Linked DNA regions of Lichenihabitans psoromatis. The protein of the gene in region 2 interacts with the protein of the main gene of each other region in a pairwise test. Links are inferred from orthologs where the notes say so. Each region holds a gene or a part of one and is shown on either strand. Other genes may lie near its edges. The genes, in order: rlmB and EY713_RS16820.

The links.
Region 1: the proteins of EY713_RS16820 (region 2) and rlmB interact in binary tests that used the Escherichia coli proteins (3 or more experiments, as listed by UniProt). The link is inferred for Lichenihabitans psoromatis from one-to-one orthologs.

What each region holds. Positions count from the first base shown.
Region 1 is NZ_CP036515.1:3,094,491-3,097,631, forward strand. The notes cover bases 145-2,964. They hold rlmB (23S rRNA (guanosine(2251)-2'-O)-methyltransferase RlmB), read right to left. Parts: upstream 2,078-2,964; coding sequence 1,211-2,077; downstream 145-1,210. Other genes in these bases: EY713_RS14365 (nitrite/sulfite reductase), read right to left, coding at 145-682; EY713_RS14370 (DUF2849 domain-containing protein), read right to left, coding at 687-1,016; EY713_RS14380 (PepSY domain-containing protein), read left to right, coding at 2,234-2,566; EY713_RS14385 (response regulator transcription factor), read left to right, coding at 2,616-2,964. Also shown: more of EY713_RS14365, read right to left, coding at 1-144; more of EY713_RS14385, read left to right, coding at 2,965-3,141. UniProt on the Escherichia coli protein: Specifically methylates the ribose of guanosine 2251 in 23S rRNA.
Region 2 is NZ_CP036515.1:3,594,482-3,597,712, forward strand. What follows is about bases 322-3,231. They hold EY713_RS16820 (NAD(P)H-hydrate dehydratase), read right to left. Parts: upstream 2,591-3,231; coding sequence 1,052-2,590; downstream 322-1,051. Other genes in these bases: EY713_RS16815 (multicopper oxidase family protein), read left to right, coding at 322-1,055; EY713_RS16825 (P-II family nitrogen regulator), read left to right, coding at 2,851-3,189. Outside these bases: more of EY713_RS16815, read left to right, coding at 1-321. UniProt on the Escherichia coli protein: Bifunctional enzyme that catalyzes the epimerization of the S- and R-forms of NAD(P)HX and the dehydration of the S-form of NAD(P)HX at the expense of ADP, which is converted to AMP.

The DNA.
Region 1 (3,141 bases), 500 kb from region 2 along the record:
CGAGCAAATCGGCTTCAGGCAGGAAGTCGCGAATGTTCTTGGCCACGAAAGCGGAGCGACCCTGGCCACCGCCGACGAAGACGCGAAACCCGATTTCTCCCGCCTCGTTCCGTACCACTTGCAAGCCGATGTCATGCACCTGAATAGCCGCGCGATCGCTCGGGGAACCGGTCAGCGCCAGCTTGAACTTGCGTGGCAGAAACGAATATTCGGGATGCAGCGACGACCATTGCCGGAGAATTTCGGCGTAGGGGCGGGGATCGACGATCTCGTCGGCGGCCGCACCGGCGAACTGGTCGGCCGTCACGTTGCGGATGCAATTGCCCGAGGTCTGGATGGCATGCATCTCGACCGTCGCGAGCTCGGCCAGGATATCGGGGCAATCGGCGAGCGCCGGCCAGTTGAACTGGATGTTTTGGCGCGTCGTGAAATGCCCAAAGCCCTTGTCGTAGCGCCGCGCGATGTGGGCAAGCTTCCGCAATTGGCGTGACGACAACACACCATAGGGGATGGCGACGCGGAGCATGTAGGCATGCAGTTGCAAGTAGACGCCATTCATCAGGCGATGCAGCTTGAACTGATCTTCCGTCAACTCACCGGCAAGGCGACGTTCCACCTGGTCGCGAAATTGGGTGACGCGTTCGGAGACGAATTGGGCGTCGAATTCATCGTAGCGATACATCGTTCTACCCGCGATCTGATGCTGACGATCCGTCTGTCGACAGAGCGATGGACGATTTGCCGTGTTCGGGGTGAATGGTCGGGCCTTCGGCGCGGATTGCCTCACGCAGCCGGACGGGCGCCATCACCCCGTTCTTCTCGACGACCTCAATCACATAGGCATCGACCACGATATTCCGGCCTTCATCCTGCTTGGCGGCCGAGAGCGCGCCCTCTGCCTCGGCCGAGGTGGGCAGGACTTCGGCAAGCCGAAGATGATCGACCCAAACCGCGCCAGCGCCACGAAACACCACGATACCGTCGCGCAATCTACTGGCCGTGATGACGTGAGCCATGGTCGGTCCTTGCTGTCCGGCGAGATGAGCCATGTCGCCGCGCTTGTTTTGCATAAGTCTAAAGGAGGCAACAACCCCGATCCATCGAATATAACAATCCCAATCTCGATTGCGAGATCATTTTTAATAACAAAAAATATTTGTATAATTAGAGCGTGCCTTGGAGGCCGGCGGTCAAGACCAGTCGACGCGCCTCAGCTTGCGGGTCGTCGCAGCCGCAGGGTTGCGAGCGCCACCGCGCATGCATTGGACACGTTCAAGCTCTTGATCGCGCCCGGCATGTCGAGCCGTGCCACGACCTCGCACCGCTCACGGGTGAGCCGACGCAAGCCCTTTCCCTCGGCGCCGAGCACCAGCACCAGAGACGACGACGGTTCGACGTCTTCGAGCGGTTGGGTACCTTCGGAATCGAGGCCGACGATCTGGAAGCCCCGCTTGGCGAGGCTGTCGAGGGCGCGCGCGAGATTGACGACATGAACGACCGGCACGTGTTCGAGCCCGCCCGATGCGCTTTTCGCCAGCACGCCGGTCATATCGGGCGCGTGGCGCTCCGTCGTGATCATCGCGGCGACATCGAAGGCAGCGGCTGTCCGCATGATGGCGCCGACGTTATGCGGGTCGGTGATCTGATCGAGGACCAGCAGCGTGCCGATATCGGGCACGTCGCTGATGTCGAGATCGGCCAGGGGACGCGCCTCGACGACGACGCCCTGGTGCACCGCATCACGCGGCATTTTGGCGTCGAGATCGGCTCCGGTGAAGATCTCCGGCGTGATCCCGCGCGCCTCGAGCTCCGGGGCGAGCCGTTCCGCTGCCGCTTCGGTGGCCGACACCCTGAGAATCTTGCGGCCTTCTGACCGTAATGCTTCCTGTGCGGCGTGAAAGCCCCAGATCAGCGTCAACTCGGGCGTGGCACGGAGACGCGCCGTGGCGGTCTTGTAGGAGCCCGATAAGGGTGAGGCGCGATGCGGGGCCGAATGGTCTCGCTCGCGGCCGGGTCGTCCCGCTCCGGGCGCCGTCATGGAGGAGGGACTGGTTGGTGGCTGTCTCGGCCGTTTCATGACATTCGTCCATCGATGCGCCCTGATGATTTGGATGGGCGCGCGTCTGACCGAGATCTACAGGACGTCGCGGGCGATTGAAACGTCGGCCGACGCGAACCGTCATCATCACGCGCATTCATAAGGCGTTCAGCGCGATGAACTTAGGATCAAGCCATGACGTCTTTGGTTCGCATCATGGGGGCGGCACTGACGCTCGGGGTCGTGGGTCTGCCACACGTGGCTCAGGCCACTGAGACACGTCTCCGGACGTGTCTGTCGGCGGGGGAAACTCGCGAAACTCTGCAGACCATGAAGCTTTTGCCGCCCTATCGCGCTGTCGAAGAGGCAGGACGGGGGATGCCGGGCGAGTCGGTCGGCATCAAGCTCTGCCGTCTGAACCAACAGATGGTCTACGACGTGACGATTCTGCGGCATGACGGGCATCTCGTTCACATGCTGGTCGATGCAACCAATGGGACGTTGATGCCGCCCCGCCCAGGATCGTGATCAACATCGAGAGCCTGAATGAAGCCTGGACAATAGGAAAGGGTAGCCGGTGCGTCTTCTTGTGGTCGAGGACGATAAGGATCTGAATCGTCAGCTGTTCACGGCCCTCGAAGGCGCGGGCTATGCGGTCGATCGCGCTTACGACGGCGAGGAAGCTCAATTTCTCGGCGAGACAGAGCCCTACGACGCCATCGTGCTCGATCTCGGTCTGCCCAAAAAAGATGGTGTCTCGGTCCTCGAGGCGTGGCGCGCGGCCGGACGGTCAGCTCCTGTGCTGATCCTCACGGCGCGCGATCGCTGGAGCGACAAGGTGCGAGGGTTTGACGCCGGTGCCGACGATTATGTCGCCAAGCCCTTCCATATGGAAGAGGTTTTGGCGCGGCTTCGGGCACTGCTCCGGCGCTCGGCGGGTCACGCCACGGCCGAACTCGTGAGCGGATTGGTGCGGCTCGATACCCGCGCCAGCCGCGTGCTTGTCGACGGCAATCCCGTGAAGCTGACGTCGCATGAATATCGTCTCCTCTCCTATTTGATGCACCATGCGGGGCGCGTCGTCTCGCGTGCGGAGTTGGTCG
Region 2 (3,231 bases):
GGCACGGCATGTGCTGCCCCAATGCGGTCGACGGACTGATTGGCCTCGATGCTCCAGCCATCGCGCCTGGTGCTGGCGCGTCAATTCGCTTCACCCCGATCGATAGCGGCCTGTCGTGGTTTCACGCCGCGATGGTTCCCAATCGGACCAACCAGACGGCGCATGGTGTCAGGGGCGTCCTGATCGTCGACGAAGAACAGCCGCCGACGGTGGATCGCGATTTCCTGGTGTTTCTCGCCGATTGGCCGACGCCCGGCGGCGCTCAAGTGCTCATCAACGGCGGCGGTTTGCCCGAAAATGTCACCATGGCGCCGGGCAGCCGCTTGCGACTGCGCGTGGTCAACGGCTCGACCTCGCTCATCATGTTGGTCGCGATCGAGGGCGCGCGGCCGTTCATCGTCGCCATCGATGGGCAGCCGTCGGAATTGTTCGAGCCGGTGAAGGACATGGTGCCGATCGGCCCTGGCGCGCGCTTCGAGTTCATGCTCGACGTCCCCCGCACAAGCGGAGCGACCATGCGGTTGACCCTTCGCGGCACCGAGCGCGTCGAGGGTGTGCTCGAGCATGATCGCCCTGTCCTCGAGGTGCGAACGGAGGGCCCTGTGCGGGACCAACTCCCGCCGATCGTGGCCTTGCCCCGTAACCCGCGCCTGCCACCCGCCATTCCGCTTGAACGATCGGTGCGCGCCGATCTCGCGATGGAACAGGTCCCCGCAAGTCCTGGAAAAGCCCGTTGGCGGCTGAACGGCACGGCGACGCTGGACCTGCCGGCCCATCCGTTGCTGACCGTGAAGCGCGGCGGCACGGTCACGCTCGGGTTTGCCAATCGGTCGTCCGAGTCCATCGCGCTTCGGGTGCATGGCCACGTCATGCGGCTGCTGCACAGCAAGGATGATGGCTGGGAACCCTATTGGCGCGATTCGGTTTTGCTGCCGCCGCAAACGAGCAATCACGTGGCATTCGTGGCGGATAATCCGGGCAAGTGGATGATCGAGTCGGCGATCTACGATCAAGCCGCCTTCGGTTTGCGCCATTGGTTCGAGGTGACGGCCTAAATCGTTGTTCGGGTCGTCCGATGCAGTGCCGCCAGTACGGGCGGCAGCGCGTCGGGGAGATCCTCGGCGATCAGGCCGATTCCGACATGCCGAGCCGCCGCCGCATGGAGATAGACAGCGGCGCTCGCGGCCTCGAAGGCTGGCATGCCCTGCCCCAGCAACCCGCACACCAGTCCAGATAGGACATCGCCGGACCCGGCGGTCGCAAGCCACGGCGCGTCCGCTTCGGCGATCGACGCTCGGCCGTTCGGTTCCGCCACGACCGTATCGGCGCCCTTCAGCAGCATGGTGGCCCCAAGGCGCGCCGCGCCGGCCCGCGCTCGCTCCAGCCGAGACCCGGACGGACCATCCGCCCCGAACAGCTTGGCGAATTCCCCATCGTGCGGCGTCACGACAACCGGACCCGGCGCCGTCAGGATCAGGGCCCGCAGCGCCGCGCTGTCATCTGCAAAGCTGGTCAGTGCGTCGGCGTCGAGAACCACGGACCGGAGCGGATCTGTTGGGTGCTTGGGCGCTAACGCGCGTTCGACCAGCGCACGCGTTTGTGCGCCGACGCCGAGACCTGGGCCGAGCACGACCGCATTCTTGCGGGTGTCAGCCAAGAGGCTCGTCAGATCGTCGGCGGCGTCGCAGGCTTTCAGCATGATGGCGGTCAGGTGAGCCGCATTGACGCTCAAAGCTTCGGTCGGCGATGCGACCGTCACCAGCCCGGCGCCGACCCGAAGGGCGGCCCGCGCGCTCATCCGCGCCGCCCCCGTCGTCGTCGCGCCGCCACTCAGCACCAGCGCATGGCCCCGCGTATATTTGTGTCCCTCGGTGGTCGGCCACGGGTAATGGTCGATCCAGAGATCGGGGCCATTGACGAAGGCTTGCGGCGCGATCGTCGAAAGCACGACCGCGTCGATCCCGATGTCGGCGAGAATTCGCGTGCCGCATCGGCCGCGTCCTGGCAGCAGCAGATGGCCGGGCTTGTAGCGGAAGAACGTCACCGTGACGGCAGCCTGGATGGCCGGACCTTCGCCGTGAGTGCCGCGATTGCCGTCGAGGCCGGAAGGGACGTCGATCGCGAGAACCGGAATCCGGCTCGCGTTGACGCGATCGACCAAAGCAGCGGCTTCCCCGTCTAAAGGTCGAGACAGGCCCGCGCCGAACAGACCATCGACGATCAGGTCGACCTGATCGAAAGATGCAACGGACGCCGCTTCGACCGGTTCGTGCCATGCCGCGAGGGCCGCCGCCGCATCCCCGCCAAGCCGCCCAGGGTCGCCGAGAAGCGCCAGTCGCACGCGGTGGCCGCTGCGAACCAGGCCTCCTGCCGCGACGATCCCATCGCCGCCATTGTTGCCGGGGCCGCATAACACGAGGATGCGCAAAGACGCCCCGCCCAGCATCGTCTCACAAGCCGCCGCCACGGCTGCGCCCGCGCGGTCCATCAAGATCGAGCCCGGAACGCCGCGTTGCGCCATGAGGCGGTCGGCCCGCGCCATCTCGTCGGTCGTTAGAAGCTCGCCTGTGCCGCGCCGATCAGGGTGCATCGGAGGTTCCTTGTACCGGGGGATCTAGTTCGCTCGACAGTGCTCTCGGTGGTCAGCAGTGTCTTAATTGCCTAATAGTTGAGCGGTATGCGTAGAACGATGGCATAAACGAAGATCGCAAACCATACGTGTCGGATAGCGTGGACGCTGTCCTCGAAGCTGCTTTATGGCACGTCGCATGCTAATGAGAGTTGACTGCAATGCCCGTGACGCGTTGTCGTTGGACGCAAAGCTTCTCCTACGCCTGAGTCGACAATCGCATGAAAAAGATCGAGGCCATCATCAAGCCCTTCAAGCTGGATGAAGTGAAAGAAGCGCTTCAGGAAGTCGGATTGCAGGGCATCACTGTGACCGAGGCGAAGGGTTTTGGACGCCAGAAGGGCCACACCGAGCTCTACCGCGGCGCCGAATACGTCGTCGACTTTCTTCCCAAGGTGAAGATCGAGATCGTTCTGGCCGACGAGATCGTCGAGAAGGCCGTTGAAGCGATCCGGAAATCGGCGCAGACGGGACGGATCGGCGATGGCAAGATTTTTGTATCGCATATCGAGGGGGCGATCCGCATCCGGACCGGTGAAACCGGCAACGACGCGATCTGATCCACTTGGCTGAACGTTACCACGACCGCTCCAGCGGTTCGT